3 regions of the Microbacterium sp. BWR-S6Y genome follow, and region 2 is predicted to be linked to each of the others. Evidence: predicted binding sites of a transcription regulator. Region 2 holds the regulator's gene; each other region holds the start of a gene.

Region 1 (7,676 bases), on a different contig from region 2:
GTCGCGCAGGATGCGCGACCACTCCCGTGCATCGGCCGCGGCGACGAACACGTCGTGCGCCCCGCGCACCGAGCGCACCGGGCACGCGATCCGGCGCCACACGGCGTCGTCATGCGTGCGCGACAGGTGAGCGGCGGCGAGAAACGCCGCGGGGCGGATCTCGTCGGCGAGAGCGTCGGTGACCGCGGGATCGACCCGTTCCGGATGCCGGAACAGCGGCCGCGCAAGATGGCGCAGGGCTCCCGTCCGTCGGAGCAGCCGCAGGAGGGGGTTCGCGAGAGGACCGAGACCCCGAAGAATCCGCATGGCGACGACCATCCCGGCGAGCCAGGGGAGCCGGATGCCGCCCGCCAGGGGGCGGCGCATCACGGCGCGGGCCCCGGCGCCGCTGGGCGACACCACGCCGACCGCCACGGTCTCGTCGGGGAAGCGCGCGGCGACGTCGAGAGCGATCACCCCGCCGAGGGAGTGGCCCACGAGGCGCCACCGGGGATAGCCCAGGGCACGCGCCACGGCAGCCACGGCGACCGCCAAGTCTGCGGGTGCGGGGACCGGCCCCGGGGACTCGCCCCACCCGGGGAGATCGACGGCGACGACGTCGGAGAGCGGAAGGCCGAGCTCATCGGAGGCGGCGATCATCGGTGCCCACGTCGCCCACGACCCCGCGGCGCCGTGCAGCAGCACGGTGGCGACCGGGCTCCCCGAGGCGCGTCCCGCGCGCACCACCAGGGGGCCGACCCCCGTGGGGACGACCGTGCGACGCAGCCCGAGGGTCGTGGCATCCATGTCTGTTCTTCGGAGCGGAGGGGAGCCCGGATGCCGCGACGCGCGGGCGGAGGGCGCCGGATACGCTGGAACGGTGATCCTCGGCATCGACACGTCGCTCGGCACCGCCGTCGCGGCCATCACCCGTGACGGAGAGGTGCTCGCCGACGAGCAGAGCGCGAACCCGCTGGGTCACGCCGAGGTCATCGGCGATCTGCTGCGCCGCGCGTCGTCCGCAGCGCCCGCCCCGACCCACGTCGCCGTCGGCATGGGCCCCGGGCCCTTCACGGGCCTGCGCGTGGGGATCGCCACCGCGCGGGTGTTCGCCCTCGGAAAGGGGGTGCCGGTGGTTCCGGTCCCCAGCCACGACGGCATCGCGCTGGGGGTGCTGCTCGCGGACGCGCTCACCGGCACCGAGACGGGGCGATTCGCGGTGGTCACCGATGCCCGGCGCCGCGAGTTCGCCTTCAGCGTGTACGACGGCCTTGACGACGACGGACTGCCCGTCCGACTCTCCGACGCCGCGCTCGCCCCGCGCGACGACCTCGACGCGCGTCTCGACGAGGCCGGCGCGCGCCGGTACGACGCCACGAGTGCCTCGGCCGCGATGATCGCTCTCGCCGCCGCCCGCGCCCTCGACGCCAGTCGCACGCTCGCGGACGGCGAGCCGCTCTACCTGCGCAGCCCCGACGTCGTCGCCGCCCACGCCCCGAAGCGGGTCAGCTGATGGTGACGCGTCGCGCCACCGGCGCCGACCTCGACGCCATCATGGACCTCGAGCGCACCTCGTTCCCCACCGACGCCTGGAGCGACGCGATGATGCGCGAGGAGCTCGCCTCGCCGCACGGCTGGTACGTCGTGGTCGAGGAGGCCGGTCGCCTCGTCGGATATGCGGGACTGCGCGCGGTGCGCGGCGCCCGGGACGCCGACATCCAGACCATCACGATCTCCGCGGCGGCGCGCGGTCGCGGGCGCGGGCGGGCCCTGCTGGCCACGCTGCTCACCGAGGCCGTGGACCGCGGGGTGCACGACGTGTTCCTCGAGGTGCGCGCCGACAACCCGGTGGCGCAGGCGCTCTACGCGTCGGAGGGCTTCGTCGAGGTCGGCCGCCGCGCGCGCTACTACCAGCCCGACGACGTCGACGCGATCGTGATGCAGCTCGACCTGCGCGGCTGGGCGGCCCGGCGCGCCGAGACCGCGGCATCCTCCGCCGCCGACCCCACGACCTCGTCGCCCACCGGAAAGGGATGGTGCTGATGGACGCGCCCCTCGTGCTCGGCATCGAGACCAGCTGCGACGAGACCGGGATCGGCATCGTGCGGGGACGCACCTTGCTCAGCAACACGATCGCCTCGAGCATGGACGAGCACGCGCGCTACGGCGGTGTCGTCCCCGAGGTCGCCGCGCGCGCACACCTCGAGGCCCTCCAGCCCTCGATCGACGCCGCGCTCGCCGAGGCGGGCGTCTCCCTCGCCGACCTCGACGCCGTCGCGGTGACCAGCGGCCCGGGGCTCGCCGGCGCGCTCATGGTCGGGGTGGGCGCGGCCAAGGGACTCGCCGTCGCGCTCGACAAGCCCCTCTACGCCGTGAACCACCTGGTCGGACACATCGCCGCCGACATCCTGGATGCCGAGGCGGGCGAGCTCGAGTACCCGACGGTCGCCCTGCTGGTCAGCGGAGGCCACACCTCGCTGCTGCTCGTGCGCGACCTCACCAGCGACGTCGAACTGCTGGGCGAGACGATGGACGACGCGGCGGGCGAGGCGTTCGACAAGGTCGCCCGTCTCCTCACGCTCCCCTATCCCGGCGGTCCCGAGATCGATCGAGCGGCGGCGACCGGCGACCCCACGGCGATCCGCTTCCCGCGGGGACTCTCGCGCGCCTCCGACATGGCATCCCATCGCTACGACTTCTCGTTCTCGGGACTCAAGACGGCGGTGGCGCGCTGGGTCGAGCAGCACGAGGCGACGGGCGAGCCGGTACCGGTCGCCGACGTCGCGGCCTCGTTCCGCGAGGCCGTCGTGGACGTGCTCGTGACGAAGGCCCTCGACGCGTGCGCGCGGTACGGCGTCCCCCGGCTGCTGCTGGGCGGCGGCGTCATCGCGAACAAGCGACTGCGCGACGTCGCCCTCGAGCGCGCCGCCGCCGCCAGGGTCTCGGTGCGCATCCCGCCGCTGCGGCTGTGCACCGACAACGGGGCGATGATCGCCGCGCTCGCGGCCGAGCTCATCGCATCCGGTCGGCGTCCCTCGACCCTCGCGTTCGGGGCCGACTCCACCCTTCCGGTGACCGAGATCCAGGTGGCCGAAGACCCGGATGCCGAGGCCCCGGCGCCATGACCGATCCGACGCCGCCGACGCGACGCGCGCGCAAGGAGACCACCGAGCAGGCTCCACCGGCGGTCGACCCACGGCGCCCGTGGATGGTCCCGGCGGGGGAGACGGCCGCTCCGGCACCGGATGAGAACGACGCCGAGCGACTGCCCACCGCGCAGCTCGAGATGGCGGCGTTCGGCGATCACCTGATCCCGTACGTCCCGCCCGCGCCGAAGCCCCCGCCCTCGCTCGCGCCCTGGGCGCTCGCGCTGGCCGTCGTGGCCCTGCTGGCCTCTCTCGTGACCGGGTGGCTCCTGCCCCTCGGGGTGATCGGGGTGATCGTCGCGACGATGTCGCTGCGGCGCACGCACGACAGTCGCCCCGTGGCCGTCTGGGCCCTGGCGCTCTCGCTGCTCTCGCTCGTGTTCAGCGTCGGGTGGCTGGTCTGGGGCTTCTCGCAGCTCGCCGTGCGCTGACGCCCGCTCGGCACGCGCTCGCCGTGCGGGGCCGTCAGACGCGATCGGCGAGGAGCGCGAGGCGCGCGGACCCGACCCGCGTGAGGAGGAGGGTCGCGGAGTCGTCGCCGCGCAACGCGAGCTTCTTGCGCAGCGTCGCGGGGTCGACGTCGACCCCGCGCTTCTTGATCTCGAGCGTGCCGATCCCACGCGCGCGCAGCGCCTGCCCGAGCTTCTTCGGGTCGGCGGGAAGCTGCTCGCGGATGCGGAACGACTGCACGAAAGGACTCGTCAGCGGCGCGTCCGAGGTGAGGTAGGCGATGCCGGGCGACAGCATCCCCGCCTCCAGGGCGCGGGCGACCTCGCCGATCAGTCGGGCGCGGATGACCGCTCCGTCGGGCTCGTGAACGAAAGCACCGAGCTCCCTCTCGGCCGCGTCCTCGCTGTCGGCGGGGGCCGTCAGCTCCCATGCCTCGTCGCCGCGCACCACCAGCGCGGCACGGCGCACGTGGTCGCGGGCGACTGCGCCCGCCCACAGCACCAGCTCGATCGTCGATCCGTCGGCACTGATCCACTGCGCCTCGACGTCGTCGGGGATCTGCGTCCGGTCGAACCCCGGTCCGAGTTTCACGCCGCCCGGCGTGCGCCGGAGGAGGTCGAACACCCACTCGAGCGAGGGCGACCACTCGCTCGAGGCGACCTGCCGCGTCTCGGAGTGACCCGCCGTGCGGCGCGCGGGGTCGAGCCACACGGCATCCGTCCCCTCCAGGTCGACGTCTTCGGCGCGCGCGTGCGCCACCATCGTGCTCTCCCCGAACGGGGCGAGGTTGTAGGCCGCGATGGCGGCGGTGACCTCGTCGGCGTCGACGGCGTGCACCCGGATGCCGAGACCCGCCATCCCGAGGGCGTCGCCGCCGATGCCGCAGCCGAGGTCGGCCACGCTCGTCATTCCCGCGGCGCGGAAGCGTCCGGCGTGACGCGCGGCGATCGACAGCCGCGTGGCCTGCTCGAGTCCCGCTCGCGTGAAGAGCATGCGGTCGGCGAAAGCGCCGAACTTCGCCGCCGCACGCACGCGGAGCCGAGCCTGGCCGACGACGGCCGACACGAGGTCGGGGGAGTGGCCGGCGGCGCGCAGGCGCGAGACGGCGCGAGCGGCGTCGTCGGTGGAGACGATCGGGCCGAGCTCGTCGAGAAGGCGCAGGCCGTCGGGCTTGAGCAGGGCGGTCAGCTCGCTGGTATCCACCCGATTCAGCCTAGGCGGGCGATTGTGCTGGCACTCGCGTTGCATGAGTGCCAGCGCTTCTCTACACTCGCATTAGCACTCTCCCCGCGTGAGTGCTGACAAGTCTTCTGTAACGAGAAAGAAGAGGTAGACCGTGTCGGTTTCCATCAAGCCGCTCGAGGACCGCATCGTCATCAAGCAGGTCGAGGCTGAGCAGACCACCGCGAGTGGTCTCGTCATCCCCGACACCGCCAAGGAGAAGCCGCAGGAGGGCGAAGTCGTCGCCGTCGGCCCCGGCCGCATCGACGACAACGGCAACCGTGTCCCCCTCGATGTCGCCGTCGGCGACCGCGTGCTCTACAGCAAGTACGGCGGCACCGAGGTCAAGTTCGGCGCCGAGGAGTACCTCGTGCTCTCGGCTCGCGACGTCCTGGCGGTCGTCGTCCGCTGATCGCGCGACTCGATCGAAGGCCCCGGGTGCTCGGCATCCGGGGCCTTCGTCGTTCCTCCCGGATGGCAGGAAGAGGGGGACGCGCGACCGTCCCGGGGTCGATCCCGCGCGTAGGCTGAGTCGGTGACCCCCGCTCCCTCCACTCCGACCGGGGGGACCACTCGCGGTGCCCTGTACGCTCTCGGCGCCTACCTGCTGTGGGGCGTCCTGCCCATCTACTTCCTGCAGCTCGCGCCCACCGGCCCCTTCGAGGTCGTGGCGTGGCGCATCATCCTCGCGTTCGTCTTCTGCCTGCTGCTGCTGACGGCGCTGCGCGCCTGGCGGCCCTTCCTCGCGATCGTGCGGCAGCCGCGCCTCATGCTGTTGACCGCCGTCGCCGGCGTGCTGATCTACGTGAACTGGCAGACCTACCTCTACGGCGCGCTGACCGGGCACGTCATCGAGACGAGCCTGGGGTACTTCATCAACCCGATCGTGACGGTGCTGCTCGGGGTCGTGGTGCTGCGCGAGAGGCTGCGGATCCTCCCGTGGATCGCCGTGGGCGTGGCCGTGGTCGCGGTCGTCGTGATCGTCGTCGGCTACGGCGCCTTCCCGTGGATCGCGCTGACCCTGGCGTTCTCGTTCGGCTTCTACGGTCTCGTGAAGAAGCAGATCGGACCCGCGGTGGATGCCGTGAGCGGACTCACCCTCGAATCGCTCTGGTTGCTGCCTGTCGCCGCCGTCCAGCTGGTGTTCGTGGCGAACATCAGCGGCATCACGCTCGGCACGCAGGGGGTGCTGCACACCGTCCTGCTCCTGCTCGCGGGCGCCGTCACCGCCGTGCCGCTGCTGCTGTTCGCGTCGGGAGCCCGCCGCGTACCGCTCACCGTGATCGGGCTGCTGCAGTTCGTCGCGCCCATCATCCAATTCGTCATCGGCGTGTGGGTGCTCCACGAGCCCATGACGGCGGAGAGGTGGGTCGGCTTCGCCCTCGTGTGGGTCGCCCTGGTGATGCTCAGCGTGGACTCGATCGTGGCCTCGCGCCGCCACCGGCAAACGGTGGATGACGTCGTCGAACCGGTCTGACGGCGCGGATCCTGCGTTTGGCGGCCCGCTGTTGCCGCTGAAAAGTAACGATTGGGTCGCGTAACCGACCGTTAACACATTGCAACAACGTGGCCACAGGGGCGCCGTTAGGTTTGTGACAATCCGCGGGGGTCATCCCCTCGGTTCCTACTCACCAAGGAGCACCCATATGAGTGTCCTCTCCCGTTCGCGTTACGCGAAGATCGTCGGCGGACTCGCCGTGGTCGGCGTCAGCGCGCTCGTCCTGGCCGGTTGTTCCGGCAGCAGCACTCCGTCCGAGACCGGCGACGCTGCCGGTGGCGGCGACTTCCCGATCGACTGCAACGCGGCCGAGCCCGCCTCGTACACACCCGAGTACTCGTCGACCTCGACCGGCCCGGCGACCAACCTCACGTACAACATCGGCACGGCACTTCCCGTGACCGGTAACCTCGCCTTCCTCGGCCCGCCCGAGATCGCCGGTACCGAGTACGCCGCGTCGGAGATCAACGCCGCCAACAAGGGCGTGCAGATCAACCTCATCCAGGGCGACTCGGGCGACACCGACAACAAGGCCTACGAGACCGAGATCCCGCGCCTCCTCGGCGCCGGCGCGACCGCCATCGTCGGCGCCGCGTCGTCGGGCACGTCGCTGCAGTTCATCGACCAGGTCATCGCGGCCAACGCCGTGCAGATCTCGCCGGCCAACACCTCGGCTGCCTTCACCGGCTACGACGACAAGGGGCTCTACTGGCGGACTGCTCCCTCCGACGTCCTCCAGGGCGAGGTGCTCGGCAACCTGATCGCGTCCGAGGGCAACGAGACCCTCGGCATGATCGTGCTGAACGACTCGTACGGCACCGGTCTCGCGTGCTTCACCAAGAAGGCCTTCGAGAACGCCGGCGGGTCCGTCGTCGCCACGAGCCTCTACAACACGGGTGACACGAACTTCTCGGCGCAGATCGAGGACGTCCTGGCCCAGTCGCCCGACGCGATCGCCCTGATCACGTTCGACGAGGTGTCGACGATCATCCCCGACATCACCGCGAGCGTCAGCCCCGACAAGCTGTTCTTCGTCGACGGCAACCTGAAGAACTTCGGCACCCAGTTCCCCAACGGAACCCTCGCCGGGGCCAAGGGCACGTACCCGAGCGTCGACCCCGACTCGACGGCGACGTTCCGCAGCTCGCTGGAGTCGTTCTGGAGCGGTAAGGGCAACCCCGCGCTCGAGGACTTCACCTACGCCCCCGAGTCGTACGACTCGGTCGTCCTGCTCGCCCTCGCGGCGCTGAAGGCCGGCTCGGCCGCGGGTCCCGACGTGGCGGCGAACCTGCAGTCGGTCTCCGGCGGCAGCGGCAGCGGCACCAAGTGCACGACCTACGCGGAGTGCGCCGACATCATCATCGGTGGCGGAGAGGCCGACT
Region 2 (7,676 bases):
ACCGAGCGCCTCTCGCGCGAGTTCGGCCTCGACCTCATCACCACCGCCCCGTCAGTGACGTACGAGGTCACCACCGACACCGGCGAGACGGTGTCGGTCACCAACCCCAGCGAATACCCCGACGGGCGCGTCGCCTCGGTGTCGGAGCCGATCGTCAAGGTCGGCATCCTGCTTCCGAAGGACTACGTCGGCACCGTCATGGAACTGTGCCAGTCGCGCCGCGGCACCCTGCTGGGCATGGACTACCTCAGCGAAGACCGGGTCGAGCTGCGCTACAACATGCCGCTCGGCGAGATCGTCTTCGACTTCTTCGACCACCTCAAGTCCCGCACGCAGGGATACGCGAGCCTCGACTACGAACCGGCCGGCTCGCAGACCGCCGACCTCGTCAAGGTCGACATCCTGCTGCAGGGCGACAAGGTCGACGCGTTCAGCTCGATCGTGCACCGCGAGAAGGCCTACAGCTACGGCACGATGATGGCCGAGCGTCTGCGCAAGCTCATCCCGCGCCAGCAGTTCGAGGTGCCCATCCAGGCCGCGATCGGCGCCCGCATCATCGCGCGAGAGACGATCCGCGCGATCCGCAAGGACGTGCTCGCCAAGTGCTACGGCGGTGACATCACCCGAAAGCGCAAGCTCCTCGAGAAGCAGAAGGAGGGCAAGAAGCGCATGAAGATGGTCGGTCGCGTCGAGGTCCCCCAAGAGGCGTTCATCGCCGCGCTCTCCGGCGACGTCGAGGCCAAGAAGTAATACGCACGCAACCGAGAGGGGTGAATCATGCGCAGGCAGAACTTCACCGATGACACGGTCGATTACGCCGCGGTCGGCGCCACCCAGGCGCCCGACCTCATGCAGTACCCGCCGGAGCACTCCGTGCCCGCCGAAGACGCGTGGCGCATCGGCAGCGGCGAAGAGCGCTTCGCCGCGGCGGGCGAGCTGCTGCTGTCGTGGGCTCCGCTGCGCTCCGAGGAGCTGAGCATCACCGACGTGCGCCCCGCCTCGAACACCGGCTACGCGGGCGTCGGCTTCGACGCCGAGGGCGCCCCGGTCGCACCGAGCCGTCTCGAGGCCGAGCAGCGCTTCGCGGCCGACGGCACGCCCTTCGTCAGCCCCGGCACCGGCGTGCGCCTGCACGGCAAGGTCGACGGGCACCGCGCCGACGCCGAGCTGCGCGTCATCTCGGTGTTCGAAGAACCCCGCCGCGTGGGCTTCATCCTCGGCACCGTCGGGCACTCCATCGTGAGCGGTGAGGAGCTCTTCTCCCTCGAGTGGCGCGAGAACGACGAGGTCTGGTTCGTCGTGCGCGCCTTCGACCGGCCCACGGCCCCGTCCTACCGCCTCTTCACGAGCCGCGTCCGCCGCCGGCGCAAGGCGCTCTTCGCCCGCTACCTCCGCGCGATCTCGCCGCTGTACTCGTCCTGATGGGCGGGCCCCTCCCGCTCGGCGACCCCGCCCCGGTCGACGGACGACTCCCCGACGACCTCGTCGTCGACCCCGCCGCCGATTTCGGCGTCTACCTGCACGTGCCGTTCTGCCGCGTGCGCTGCGGCTACTGCGACTTCAACACCTACACCGCGAGCGAGTTGCGCGGAGCGCGGCAAGACGACTTCGCCGACACCCTGGCCGCGGAGGTGCGCCTCGCGGGTGGGGTGATGGATGCCGCGGGCGGTCGGCGGGCGGCATCCACCGTGTTCTTCGGGGGAGGAACGCCGACGCTGCTGCCGCCGGGAGACCTCGCCCGGATGCTGCGCGCGGTGCACGACGAGTTCGGAATCGCCGAGGGCGCCGAGGTCACCGTCGAAGCCAACCCCGACACGGTCGATGACACGGTCGCCGAGACGCTCGCCGCGGCCGGGGTGACCCGCCTGTCGATCGGCATGCAGTCGGCCCGGCCGCACGTGCTCGCCGCGCTCGATCGCACGCACGATCCGCTGAACGTCGCGACCGCGGTCACCGCCGCGCGCCGTGCCGGTCTCGATGTCTCGGTCGATCTCATCTACGGCGCGCCGGGGGAGTCGCTCGATGACTGGCGCGCTTCGCTCGAGGCCGCCGTCGCGCTCGAGCCCGATCACGTGTCGGCGTACGCGCTGATCGTCGAGGACGGCACGAAACTCGCGCGCCAGATCCGCTCCGGCGCCGTCGCGATGCCGGACGACGATCTGCAGGCCGACATGTACGAGCTCGCCGACGATCTGCTCGCCGCTGCGGGCTACGACTGGTACGAGGTGTCGAACTTCTCGCGCGGGGCGGACCACCGCTCGCGTCACAACCTCGCGTACTGGCGCGGCACCGACTGGTGGGGCTTCGGTCCGGGAGCGCACAGTCACGTCGCGGGGCTCCGGTGGTGGAACGTCAAGCACCCCGCCGCGTACGCCCAGCGCCTGGCCGCCGCGGAATCCCCGGCCGCCGCGCGGGAGCGCCCCGACGAGACCGCGCGCCGCCTCGAGTCGGTGCTCCTGCGCAGCCGCATCCGCGAGGGGATCGCGGTGTCGGAGGTCGTCGGCGACGGCCGGAAGGCCGTGGCATCCCTCATCGCCGACGGTCTCATCGAGGGGGCGGATGCCATCCGCGGCCGCATCGTGCTGACGCGCCGCGGGCGGCTGCTGGCGGATGCCGTGGTCCGGGCGCTCACGGTCTGACCCTCGCGGCGTCGATGCCCCGTCGGATCCTCGCCGTTGCGGTGCGAGGCGCCGGCCGCAGGTGTCGCTCCTGCGCGCATCCCGCTCCCTCGCGCATCCCGGCATCCGGCTGCGCCGCATCCCTCGATGAACGCCGATCCTGTCGACACTCGGCGCGACGCCGCGTGTCTCGACGGGATCGGCGTTCATCGCGAGGGCGGACGGGCCGCGCGCGGAGCGCTCCGCGAGCCGCTCGACGCAGGGTGGCGGTGATCGTCGTAGAATTGGCACTCAGTCGAGTCGAGTGCCAGACGGGAGGAGAGCGCATGGTGTCGGAACGCGGTCTCCAGGTGCTCCGCGCGATCGTGCAGGACTACGTCGACACGCGCGAGCCCGTCGGCAGCAAGGCGATCGTCGAGCGGCACGCGTTCGGCGTGTCGGCGGCGACCATCCGCAACGACATGGCGCTGCTCGAAGACGAAGACCTCATCGTCGCTCCGCACACATCGTCCGGGCGCGTGCCGACCGACAAGGGCTACCGCGTCTTCGTCGACCACCTCGCCGAACTGCGCCCCCTGTCGACCGCGCAGCGCAGCGCGATCACGTCGTTCCTCGACGAGGCCGGCGACCTCGACGACCTCCTCGCGCGCACCGTGCGGGCCCTCACGCAGTTGACCGGTCAGGTCGCGATCGTGCAGTACCCCTCGTTCGCGCGCGCCAACGTCACGCACGTCGAGCTCGTCGCCCTCGGCGGACCGCGCGTGCTCGTCATCCTCGTCACCGACACCGGTCGCGTGTCGCAGCGCATCGCGCTCGTGCCCGCGGAGCCGGGGGACAGCGACATCGCCCTGCTGCGCTCGCGCGTCGGAGCGGTGCTCGTCGGCCGCAGCGTGGCCGACAGCTCCCAGCGCGTCGCCGACGCCCTCGCCGACGGCCCGCGCCCGGGCGTGATCCTCGACGCGATCGCCGACGCCGTCCTGCGCGTCGTCGGCGAAGAGCTCGAGGAGTTCCGTCAGGACCGACTCGTCATGGCCGGGGCCGCGACCCTCGCCAAGCGCGAACAGGACTTCCGCGGCAGCATCTACCCCCTCCTCGAGGCGATCGAGGAGCAGGTCACCCTGCTGCGTCTCATGAGCGAGATGGTCGCCGACGAGAAGGGGCTGTCCGCGAGCATCGGCCGCGAGAACGAGCCGTTCGGTCTCGTCGAGGCCTCGGTGCTCGCGAGCCGGTACGACGGTTCGACCGGTGGCGCGCGGGTGGGGCTGCTCGGCCCGACGCGCATGGACTACTCCTCCAACCTCGCGGCGGTCCGCGCCGTCGCGCACTACCTGACCCGGATGCTCGAAGACGACGACAGCGCGCGCTGACGGCATCCCCGAAGAGAACGACCCCGCGGGAGCGGGCAGGAAGGCGATTGTGGCTGACCACTACGAGGTCCTGGGCGTCGAACGAGACGCCAGCCCCGAAGACATCAAGAAGGCCTACCGGCGTCTCGCGCGCCAGCTGCACCCCGATGTGAACCCCGGTGAGGACGCGTCCGAGAAGTTCAAGCTCGTGACGCACGCCTACGACGTGCTGAGCGACCCCGAGCAGCGTCGCCGTTACGACATGGGCGGCGACCAGAGCCCGTTCGGCGGCGGGGGAGCGGCCGGTTTCGGCGGCTTCAGCGACATCTTCGAGACGTTCTTCGGCGGAGCCCAGGGCGGCGGCGGACGCGGTCCGCGACCGCGTTCCCGCCGGGAGCGCGGCCAGGACGCCCTCGTGCGCGTCACTCTGCAGCTCGGCGACGTCGTGTTCGGCACGCACCGCGACCTCGAGGTCGACACCGCCGTGCTGTGCGAGACGTGCCAGGGCGCGTGCACCCAGCCGGGGACGAGCGAGGTCACCTGCGACATCTGCCACGGCTCCGGCCACGTGCAGCGCACCGTCCGCAGCCTGCTCGGCAACGTCGTCACCAGCCAGCCCTGCACCGTGTGCCACGGGCACGGCACGACCATCCCCTACCCCTGCGGCACCTGCCAGGGTCAAGGACGCGTCCGCGCGCGCCGCACCGTCTCGGTCGACATCCCCGCCGGCGTCGAGTCGGGGCTGCGCCTGCAGCTGCCCGGTTCGGGCGAGGTCGGACCCGCGGGCGGCCCCAACGGCGACCTCTACCTCGAGATCACTGTCGAGTCCCACGACGCGTTCAGCCGGGAGGGCGACGACCTCGTCGCCACCCTCGAGGTGTCGATGCCGGATGCCATCCTCGGCGCCACGACCACGATCGAGTCCCTCGACGGCAGCGTCGACCTCGAGGTGCGCCCGGGCGTGCAGTCCGGAGACGTGCTCACGATCAAGGGCCGCGGGATCACCCCGCTGCGCGGCAGCCAGCGGGGCGACCTCAAGGTGGGAGTGCACGTGGTCACCCCCACCCGCCTCGACCACAAGGAGCGCGCCCTCATCGAGGAGTTCGCCAAGCGCACCAAGGCACCCAAGCCGCGCCTGGCGGAGCACCAGCAGGGCATGTTCAGCAAGTTCCGCGACCGCTTCCGGCACTGAGCATGGCACTGCACTTCGTCGTCGACGAGGCGGGTTTCGCCCGTCCCGGTGACACGATCGCCCTCACCGGCGCCGAGGCGCATCACGCCGCGGCCGTGCGGCGCGTGCGCGTCGACGAGGCCGTCACGCTCGGCGACGGCCGCGGCGCCTGGCTCTCGGGCGTCGTGACCGCCGTCGCGCCCAAGCAGGTCGACGTGCGGGTCACGGGTCGCGAGCAGGTCGACGCCCCCGTCCCCCGGTTCGTTCTGGTGCAGGCCCTCGCGAAGGGCGATCGCGACGAGCTGGCCGTGCAGGCCGCGACCGAGCTCGGCGTCGACGCGATCGTGCCGTGGCAGGCCTCGCGCAGCGTCTCGCGATGGGATGCCAAGGCCGAGAAGGGTCTCGCGCGCTGGCGCACGATCGTGCGCGAGGCCGCGAAACAGGCGCATCGCGCGTGGATCCCCGACGTGGAGGGCGTGGCGCGCACGGCCGATCTCGTCGCCCGCGCCGGCAGCGCTCTCGTGCTGGTGCTGGAGCCCTCGGCATCCGTCCGTCTCACCGAGGTGGCCGCGGAGGCCTCTGACACACGCGATGTCGTGCTCGTGGTGGGCCCGGAGGGCGGGATCGCTCCCGAAGAGCTGTCCGCCCTCGAGGACGCCGGCGCGCGACTCGTGCGCCTCGGCGACACCGTGCTGCGCACCTCCACCGCGGGAGCCGCGGCGATCTCGGTGCTGTCCGCCGCGCACGGGCGGTGGTGAGCGGCCCGCTTCCTCGGGGTGACCTTCGCCGTTCGCGCGGGAGATGTCGGTCCCGAACGGCGCAACCCGCCCCGAAGTGCTCGTCGACGCACCGGCGGCCCCGCCGACTCGGCCTGCGTGTCGGAGGCCCTCACTAGACTGGATGCCATGAGCGAACCGTCGATCTTCACGCGCATCCTGCAGGGCGAGATCCCCGCCGAGATCGTGGCCGAGACCGAGAACGTCTTCGCGATCCGCGACATCGCCCCGCAGGCGCCGGTGCACCTGCTCGTCATCCCCAAGACGGCGCGGTACCGCGACGTCGTCGCTCTCGCGGCCGGCGACCCCGCTCTCCTCGCCGAGGTGGTCGACCTCGCCCATCGCGTCGCGGCCGAGCACGCCGACGGCGACTTCCGCCTCGTCTTCAACACCGGCGAGGGCGCCGGTCAGACCGTCTTCCATGTGCACGCCCACGTCCTCGCGGGCGGCCTGAACGAAAAGAGCCTGGGTGGCTGATTCCCCCGAAGAGACCGTTTCCGAGCAGATCGCTGTCGACGGCGTCGCCATGGTGCAGCTGCTCGGACCGCAGGACCGCCTCCTGCGCGTCGTCGAGAAGGAGCATCCCGACGTCGACGTGCACGTCCGCGGCAACGAGATCACGCTGACGGGAACGGCCTCGGCCGTGCGCGCCGCGCGTGATCTCGTCGACGAACTGCTCGCCATGACGCGTTCCGGACAGGGCCTCGATCCCTCCGACGTGTCCAGCTCCAACCGCATGCTGCGCAGCGACGGCGGACCCCGTCCGTCCGAGGTGATGGGCGAGGCGATCCTGTCGTCGCGCGGCAAGGTCATCCGCCCCAAGACCGCCGGTCAGAAGGAGTACGTCGACGCGATCGACGAGAACACGATCGTGTTCGGCATCGGCCCCGCCGGAACCGGCAAGACCTACCTCGCCATGGCGAAGGCCGTGCAGGCGCTGCAGCGCAAAGAGGTCAACCGCATCATCCTGACGCGGCCCGCCGTCGAGGCGGGGGAGCGGCTCGGCTTCCTTCCCGGCACGCTCACCGACAAGATCGACCCGTACCTGCGCCCCCTGTACGACGCGCTCAACGAGATGATGGACCCCGACATCGTCCCCAAGCTCATGGCGACGGGCACGATCGAGGTCGCGCCTCTGGCGTACATGCGCGGTCGCACGCTGAACGACTCGTTCGTCGTGCTCGACGAGGCGCAGAACACCACGCCCGAGCAGATGAAGATGTTCCTCACGCGCCTCGGTTTCGGCACGCGCATGGTCGTGACCGGCGACATCACCCAGGTCGACCTCCCTCAGGGTGCCTCGGGCCTGCGGCTGGTGACGCGGGTGCTGAGCGACATCGACGACATCCACTTCTCCCGCCTGACCAGCGACGACGTCGTGCGGCACTCGCTCGTCGGCCGCATCGTCGACGCGTACAGCGAGTACGACGAGAAACGCCTGGCCGCGCGTCGCGAACGCGACGAAGCCTCCGAATTCGCCACCCGTGCGGAGCGACGCGGCCCCGGTGCCGCCGGACCCCGCGATCACCTCCCGATACGGAACCGCTCATGACCATCGAGATCAACAACGAGTCCGGCCACGAGGTCGACGAACAGGTGCTGCTGCGCCTGATGGAGTACAACCTGGCCGAGCTGCACGTCAGCGCCGACGCCGACGTGGCGATCGTGCTCGTCGACGAGGGGGCGATGGAGTCGCTGCACGTGCAGTGGATGGACGAGCCCGGCCCGACCGACGTGCTCAGCTTCCCGATGGACGAGCTGCGTC
Region 3 (7,676 bases), on a different contig from region 2:
ACCGTTCCCTCCACCTGGGCGATGCAGGGCGCTGGTACAGCGAGCTCGCGGCATCCTGGCTCGGGATCGTCGCTCTCGCGGGGCTCGGACTGTGGCTCGGACGCTTCGTGCGCTCGCGCCGGGGACGCCGCGACCTGCTGCGCCCCAACCGCCGTCACACCGGGTACCGACGGCTGTCGGGATGGCACACCTCGGTCGGGATCTGGGTCGTGCTCGGCGCGGTGTTCCTCTCGGCGACCGGGATCACCTGGTCGACGTTCGCGGGAGCCCATGTGTCCGACCTGCGCGCCGCCGTCGGAGAGGGCACTCCCGCGCTGACGACCTCGCTTGACGGCGCGGCGTCCGCGGGCGGTGAGCACGCTGGACATGCCGGACACGGCGGCGCGACCTCGTCGCCGACGGGTGCGGCCAACCCCGCGACCTTCGACGCGGTCCTCGCGATCGCGCAGCGCATCAACGTCAACAGCGGAGACGTCGAGATCAAACCCCCGGCCGCCGCGGGGAAGGCGTGGGTGGTGCAGGAGATCCACCGCAGCTTCCCGACCGAGGTGGACGCCGTCGCGATCGACGGATCGAGCATGCAGGTGACCGACCGGATCGACTTCGCCGACTTCCCGCTGCTGGCGAAGCTGTCACGCTGGGGGATCGACCTGCACATGGGGACGATGTTCGGCCTCGCGAACCAGCTCGTGCTGTTCGCGCTCGCTCTCGGCATCGCGGCCCTGGTGGTGCTGGGATACGCGATGTGGTGGAAGCGGCGGCCGACCCGCGGCCTCGCGATCGCCCCCGCGCGCGGGGTGCTCGGTCGCGCGCCGTGGTGGGGGATCGCGGCGGTCCTCGTCGTCGCGATCGCGATCGGGCTGTTCCTGCCGCTCGTGGGCTACACCCTCGCGGCGTTCGTGGTGATCGACCTGCTGCTCGGCTGGCGCGCGCGCCGCGCCGTGGCCGCGGGGTCGCGCGGCACCGCGTCGCGCTGAGCGCCCCGGGGCGGCATCCCGCGGACACGCCTCACCGGCGGCCGTCCGCGGGGTGTCGCCTCGCGCCCCGGTGCCCGGTGTCCCGCGGACGGGTGCCGTCGTGCGGAGTCGGGGCTCTTCGGGGTGATGGGGGATGCCGTTCGTCGGCGTGTCGGGGGCGGACTCCGCGGGACGGCGGCGGGGGCCGGGGGTCCGAGGGCCGGACTCCGCGGGACGGCGGCGGCCGGTGTGCAGGAAGCCCGGCCGGCCGCTTCGCGCACCTCCATCCTGAGAGGGAGGCGGGAGACGCCGCGCGCTCGTAGCGTGGGAGGACCCCGCCGGAAGGACCCCCGTGACTCTCGCCCGTCGCCTCATCTGCCTCGTCTCGCTCGTCGCCGTCGCCGCCCTCACCGCGTGCGCGAGCGCGAGACCCGCTCCGAGCGGGAGTCCCGCGGCATCCGTCGACATCCCCGCCACCCCGGTGGGGGAGCGCATGACGTGGATCATCGACGTGTTCGAGGCCGAGGACGACACCACCCCCGGCGCGTGGGCACGCGTGCTGGACGAGAACTTCCAGAAGCAGGTGCCGGCCGAGCAGGTCGCCGAGATGGTGAACCGGCAGATCCGTCCGGCGGCGCCCTTCACCGTGACCGCCTACACCGGGACCGAGACGCAGGCCCGTGCCACGCTCGCCGGTGCCCTCGGCGACCCGTTCGACCTCACGCTCGCGATCGACTCCTCCGGGCGCGTCACTACGATGCTGCTGGGTCCGGTCGCCCCCGCGTGGGAACCCTCGACCTCGCTCGACGAGGTGGAGCGGCGGCTGCGCGAGCTGCCCGGCCAGGTGAGCGCGCTCGTGCAGCGCGGTGACGAGACGGTCGTGTCGATCGACGCCGAGCGCTCCGCGCCCCTGGCATCGGTGTTCAAGCTGTACGTGCTCCTGGCGGTGGCGGATGCCGTGGCATCCGGCGATCTGTCGTGGGACGACACGCTCGTGCTCGAAGACGCCGACCGCAGCCTCCCCTCGGGGGAGCTGCAGGACGCTCCCACCGGCACCGAGGTGTCGGTGCGCGAGGCGGCCTCGGCGATGATCCGCATCAGCGACAACACCGCGACCGACCTGCTGATCGCCCGGCTCGGACGCGAGCGCGTCGAGGCGGCGGTGGCGCGCAGCGGTCACTCCGATCCCGCCGCGCTGCGGCCCTTCGTCTCGACCAAGGAGCTGTTCACCCTCGGCTGGGGCGACCCCGCCGTGCGCGCCGAGTGGGAGGCGGCCGACGAGGCGGGCAAGCGCGCGCTCCTCGACCGCATCGACGCGGCCCCGCTCGCCGTCGAGGGCGAGAGGGTCGTCACCCCCGAGTGGCAGGACGGGTTCGACTGGTTCGCCTCGGCCGCCGACGTCGCCGCCGTGCATCGCGCACTGCAGCAGACCCAGGATGCCGAGGTGCTCGGCATCCTGAGCGAGAACCCGGGGCAGGGACTCGACGTCGGAGCGTGGCCGTACGTGGCGTTCAAGGGTGGATCGAGCCGCGGCGTGCTCACCGGCAGCTGGTTTGTGCGCGATGAGACGGGGGAGGCGACGGTGGTGCTGATGATGGCCGACACCGACGCTGTGGCGGTGTCGGAGGCGATGTCCGACTTCTTCCACCTCGCCGAGGACGCGCTGCGTCTGGCGCACTGAAGGTACGGACTCGACCTCCGGCGGGGAGGGAGGTTCCCGAGCCCGTCGAGGGGACCGGGCGCGGGAGGCGCCGGCGGCGGAACCTCCCGCGCGGACCCGTCAGGCGTCGTCGGGGTCGGGCAGTCGCTGGGCGATCTTGCTGGATGCCGCCGAGTCACGGCCGACGCCCGGTTGGAACGCCGCGATCGGGTCGTCGGCGCCGACGTGCGCCTCGCCACCGTCGGCGTCGCGCGGGGGAGAGGCGGGGGTGCTCTCGGTCGCGTGGCGATCGGCGCCCTGCGTGTCCTCGGTGTGGCGCGAGGTCGACCCGCTCCCGCTCGAGTCCCGCTCGGTGAGGCCGTCGGCGGCGCGGGTGCCGACGCCGGGCAGATCGTTCTGGCTCGAGATGTTCTGCAGCCGTGCTTCGTCGTCGGGATCGATCCGCGCCGTTCCGACGGCGCCGGAGTCGGCGCCCGCGGCGCCGGCGGGGATGTCGGCGGCGAGACCGTCGGACTCGGGGACGAGGTTCTCTTCGTCGGCTCCGGGGAGCCGCTCGGCGGGGGTGTCCATGCTGATCCTTCCGTGGGTGTGACGCCACGCTAGGTCGCCGCGCGGCGGGCGGGGGCGGGGTTGCGCGACGCCGGTCTGCGGCATCCGGTCCCGTTCGGCCCCGGTGTCGGAGGGGCTGGATAGGCTCGACGGAGCTTCGAAAGGAAACCGCAATGCAGCAGCGTCCCCTCTCCCGTACCGGCCGCGAGGTCTCGGCCATCGGCCTCGGCACCTGGCAGCTCGGCGCCGACTGGGGCGATGTCAGCGAAGACGACGCGCGCGCCGTCCTGGCGGCCTCCGCCGACGCCGGAGTCACCCTCTTCGACACCGCCGACGTCTACGGCGACGGCCGGTCCGAGCAGATCATCGGGGCGTTCCTGAAGAGCCGGGATGCCGACGACATCACCGTCGCGACCAAGATGGGCCGTCGTGAAGATCAGGTGCCCGAGAACTACGTGATGGAGAACTTCCGCGTCTGGCTCGACCGGTCGCGGCGCCTGCTCGACACCGAGACGCTCGACCTCGTGCAGCTGCACTGCCCGCCGTCGGCCGTCATCGACGACGACGCCACGTGGGACGCTCTCGATCAGCTGGTGTCCGAGGGGGTCATCGCGGCCTACGGCGCCTCGGTCGAGACGATGGATCAGGCTCTCTCGGCGCTGCGGCGACCGAACCTGACCAACCTGCAGATCATCTTCAACCCCTTCCGGCTCAAGCCCCTCGACGAGGTGCTGCCGCTCGCGGCCGAGAAGAACGTCGCCGTGTTCGCGCGCGTGCCGCTGGCGAGCGGACTGCTCTCGGGCACGTACTCCCGCTCGACGACGTTCGCCGAGAACGACCACCGCTCCTACAACCGCAACGGCGAGGCGTTCGACAAGGGCGAGACGTTCTCGGGCGTCCCGTTCGACGAGGGCGTTGCGGCCGCCGACGAGCTGAAGGCTTCTCTCCCCGAGGGGGTCGGCCTGCCCGCGGCGACCCTGGCGTGGATCGCCTCGCGCGAGGGGATCACCTCGGTGATCCCGGGGGCCCGGTCGACGGCGCAGGCGCAGGCCAATGCGGCAGCGGCCGATCTTCTCGAGGGAGGGTTCGACCTCGACGCGTTCGACGCCCTCGTGCACGACGTGTACGACCGGCGCCTGCGCGCGGAGATCCACCCGCAGTGGTGACAGCCGTTGCGGAGCGGATGCCGCGGCATCCGGCGTCCTGACACGACGAAGCCGGGCCCCTCGCGGGACCCGGCTTCGTCGTAGGGGAGCGGTCGTCAGCTGACGTCGCCGCGCCAGGCGCCGGATTCGGCGCCGCGGGACTCGATGTACTCCTTGAAGTTGGCGAGGTCCTTCTTCACCGAGTGGTCGTCGGCGCCGAAGACCGCACCGAGCTTCTCGAGGGCGCCGGCGGGCTCCCAGTCGATCTGCACGGTGACGCGCGTCTCGGCGTCCGACAGGCGGTGGAAGGTCACGACGCCGGCGTGGTTCTCGTCGCCGCCGACGCTGTTCCACGCGACGCGCTCGTCGGGGTGCTGCTCGGTGATCTCGGCGTCGAACTCGCGCTCGGCGCCGGCGATCTTCACCTTCCAGTGGGTGAGCGTGTCGGTCTTCTGCGTGATCGACTCCACGTAGCTCATGAAGTGCGGGAACTCCTCGAACTGGGTCCACTGGTTGTACGCGACGCGGACGGGAACGTCGACGTCGATGGTTTCGATGACCTGGGCCATGATGCGTGTCCTCTTTCGTGTGGTTTCCGGGGCTGCTGCCAGTCTTCGCGCGGTCTCGACGGCGGGCCCCCGGGGTTGAGGGATCGTCCCCGGTGCCGTATAGGCCCCGGCCCCGGCGCCGCCCCGGCCCCGGGTCGAGAAACGCCGTCCGTGCGCAAGAAACGCGGCGGCGGAGCGTTTCCGCGCACGAACGGCGTTCCTCGCGGGCGGAGGGCTGCTCCGGCACGCGGCGGGAGCGCGCGATGACGCCTGTCAAGGGCCCGGGCGGGCCGGGCCGGGCCGCGTTGGATGGAACGACCGCCGATCCCGGCGGCCACCCGCGTCCGACGGAAGGACCCCCATGAGCGACGCCTCGATCGACCCGACCCCCGACGCGACGACCCCGGTGGGCGAGGAGGGGATCGCGGGCGTGCAGCCGCTGCGCGACGGCGACACCTCCATCGAGCCGGATCCCGCCCTCGACCCCGCCCAGGCTGAGTGGGACGCGACCACGGCGCTCGACGAGGGGGCCGACCCCGACGACATCAATCCCGCCACCGCGACCGGGGCCGACCCGGCCGAGATCCCGGCCGACGACAGCGACATCCCCCTCGAAGACATCCACCCGGAGTCGACGGGCACCGACTCGCAGGGTGAGGACCCCGGCGTCGTCGAGCTGGGGGAGGAGGGGCAGGGCGACCTGGCCCCCGAAGACCTCTGATCACGGCACGATGCCCCGGTCGCGTGTGGCGATCGGGGCATCGCTGTTCCCGGGCAGGCGTCGCGGCAACGCGCGCGGGCGGTGGCGCGCCCGCCGATCCACCGCAGCGGGGGCGCGGGAACACCCGGCGTCTACCCGCCCCCGGGAGCACTCACTGCTCGATCGGTTGCGGCTCGCTCTCGTGCGCCTCGATCACCCCGTCGCTGTGGTCGCTCTCGGTCGAGACGGAGATGCGGCGCGGCTTCGCCTTCTCACTGACCGGGATGGTGACAGACAGCACCCCGTTGCGGTAGGCGGCGCTGATGCGCTCGGTGTCGATGCCCTGACCGAGGTTGAGCTGACGGACGAAGGATGCCGTCTCGCGTTCGCGTGTGATCCACTTGACGCCCTCGCCGGAACCGAGGGTGCGCTCGGCGCGGATCGTCAGCAGCTGTCCGTCGACGTCGATGTCGACAGAGCCGGGGTCGACGCCGGGCAGGTCGGCCGCGAGCACGTAGTGGTCGCCGTCGCGGTACAGGTCCATCGGCATCCGGCGCGGACCACCGCCGCGGCGGGCGTCGAGGAGCGTCGACGCGAGGCGGTCGAGGTCGCGGAAGGGGTCGTAGGTGGCCATGGTCGTTCTCCTTTTCGATCGGTCCGGATGGGGCATCCGGGTCGTGAAGTTGAGTCCTCTTCGCTCAACTTGGCAGCAGATTAGCACTCTCACCCTGAGAGTGCCAAGACTTCTCGGCTTCCTTCGTCGAGTGGTCGATCCCGTCCTTCCGCTCGCACGGGAACACGGGCCGTCCGACGGCCGCGGTGCGGAATCCGGGCGCCGTGCCCCGCGAGAGGCAGGGCGCGATAGCGTCATCGGGTGACGGATGCCGCGGCGAAGCCGCCCCTCGTGAGGGCGCTGTGGGGAGCCACGCATCCGGGGCCGACGCTCGTCGTGACGGTTCTGTCGCTCGCCCTCGGGATCGCCGCCGGTGTCGACGCCGGCCGGCTCGCGCTGCTGGTCGTGGCCGTGTTCTGCGGGCAGGTGTCCGTCGGCCTCTCGAACGACGCGATCGACGGCGCCCGCGATGCGGCCGTCGGCCGCACCGACAAGCCCATCGCCGGGGGAGCGGTCGCCCCGGAGCGCGCGCTCGCCGTGGCCGTGGCATCCGTCGTCGCGGCGCTGGCCCTCTCGGCGCCGCTCGGGGCGGGACTGCTCGCGGCCCACGCCCTCGCGCTCGCCTCGGCCTGGGCCTACAACGCCGGACTGAAGTCGACGCCGTTCTCGATCGCGCCGTTCGTGCTGAGCTTCGGGCTGTTCCCCTCGTTCGCGACGCTCGCGCTGCCCGCCCCGGGCCTCGCCGCCCCGTGGGCGTCGCTCGCCGGCGCCGCGCTGGGCGCCGCCGTGCACCTCACCAACGTCGTGCGCGACCTCGACGACGACCGGCGGACCGGCGTGCGCGGACTCCCGCACCGGCTCGGCGCGCGCTCCTCGGTCGTGCTCGCCGCGGTCGGGATCGTCGTCGGCGCGATCGCGGTGCTGACGGGGACGGATGCCACGGTGGTGGGCATCGTGTTCTTCGCGGCGGTGCTCGTGGTCGCGGCCGCCGCGGTGACGACGGCGTTCGTCCGCGCGCCGGGGCGCTCGGTGTTCCAGCTGACGATGCTGGCGGCGCTGCTGCTCGCCGCGCAGCTGGTCGTCGCCTGAGAGCGCGGCGTCCGCACGTCACCCGAACCCGATCCCGTCTGCGCTGCGGCGGCCCCTCCTCAGCCCCGTGCCGCGCGGTCGAATCGCATCGCGTACGCGCGCGTGAACACCGCGCCCCCGGGTCCGCGCAGGGCCGTGCGCAACGCCGTCGTGCGCACGGCGTGGGCGGCCGGGACGGCGGCGCGACCGAGCAGCGTGTTGAGGAAGGCCAGGCGGGCGGCGTGGCGGGCCGAGGCGAGACGGTCGCGCTCCCACCGGGCGAGCCCCGCGTCGTCGCTGCGCCGCACCCACGGGGCGAGCAGGGGTGCGAGGGTGAGGGCGTCGAGCAGACCGAGGTTCATCCCCTGGCCGCCGATCGGGCTGACCTCGTGCGCGGCGTCGCCGACCACGACGATCCGGCCCCGCCGCAGCGCGGG

The links. Region 2 encodes HrcA, which represses chaperone genes, less so after heat shock. Its sites were predicted from a motif close to TTNGCACTCGNNNNNNNCGAGTGCNAA; they were not measured.
Region 1: a site for HrcA is predicted at 4,806-4,832, ahead of groES (co-chaperone GroES). Genes of this name have one in related genera too.
Region 3: a site for HrcA is predicted at 6,273-6,299, ahead of AB1K56_RS01760 (Hsp20/alpha crystallin family protein). Genes of this name have one in related genera too.

What each region holds. Positions count from the first base shown of each region.
Region 1 is NZ_JBFECV010000004.1:315,541-323,216, forward strand. Features, by position in the region: gene AB1K56_RS10970 (alpha/beta hydrolase) at 1-786, opposite strand, end outside; gene tsaB (tRNA (adenosine(37)-N6)-threonylcarbamoyltransferase complex dimerization subunit type 1 TsaB) at 860-1,492, shown strand; gene rimI (ribosomal protein S18-alanine N-acetyltransferase) at 1,492-2,022, shown strand; gene tsaD (tRNA (adenosine(37)-N6)-threonylcarbamoyltransferase complex transferase subunit TsaD) at 2,022-3,104, shown strand; gene AB1K56_RS10990 (hypothetical protein) at 3,101-3,556, shown strand; gene AB1K56_RS10995 (SAM-dependent methyltransferase) at 3,591-4,778, opposite strand; gene groES (co-chaperone GroES) at 4,912-5,208, shown strand; gene rarD (EamA family transporter RarD) at 5,332-6,273, shown strand; gene AB1K56_RS11010 (ABC transporter substrate-binding protein) at 6,443-7,676, shown strand, end outside.
Region 2 is NZ_JBFECV010000003.1:125,550-133,225, forward strand. Features, by position in the region: gene lepA (translation elongation factor 4) at 1-750, shown strand, start outside; gene AB1K56_RS07620 (DUF1990 family protein) at 778-1,422, shown strand; gene hemW (radical SAM family heme chaperone HemW) at 1,422-2,639, shown strand; gene hrcA (heat-inducible transcriptional repressor HrcA) at 2,945-3,985, shown strand; gene dnaJ (molecular chaperone DnaJ) at 4,035-5,156, shown strand; gene AB1K56_RS07640 (16S rRNA (uracil(1498)-N(3))-methyltransferase) at 5,159-5,893, shown strand; gene AB1K56_RS07645 (HIT domain-containing protein) at 6,041-6,388, shown strand; gene AB1K56_RS07650 (PhoH family protein) at 6,438-7,463, shown strand; gene ybeY (rRNA maturation RNase YbeY) at 7,460-7,676, shown strand, end outside.
Region 3 is NZ_JBFECV010000001.1:383,495-391,170, reverse strand. Features, by position in the region: gene AB1K56_RS01790 (PepSY-associated TM helix domain-containing protein) at 1-977, shown strand, start outside; gene AB1K56_RS01785 (serine hydrolase) at 1,309-2,637, shown strand; gene AB1K56_RS01780 (hypothetical protein) at 2,737-3,186, opposite strand; gene AB1K56_RS01775 (aldo/keto reductase) at 3,339-4,331, shown strand; gene AB1K56_RS01770 (SRPBCC family protein) at 4,427-4,879, opposite strand; gene AB1K56_RS01765 (sugar ABC transporter ATPase) at 5,220-5,579, shown strand; gene AB1K56_RS01760 (Hsp20/alpha crystallin family protein) at 5,731-6,192, opposite strand; gene AB1K56_RS01755 (UbiA family prenyltransferase) at 6,433-7,260, shown strand; gene AB1K56_RS01750 (FAD-dependent oxidoreductase) at 7,320-7,676, opposite strand, start outside.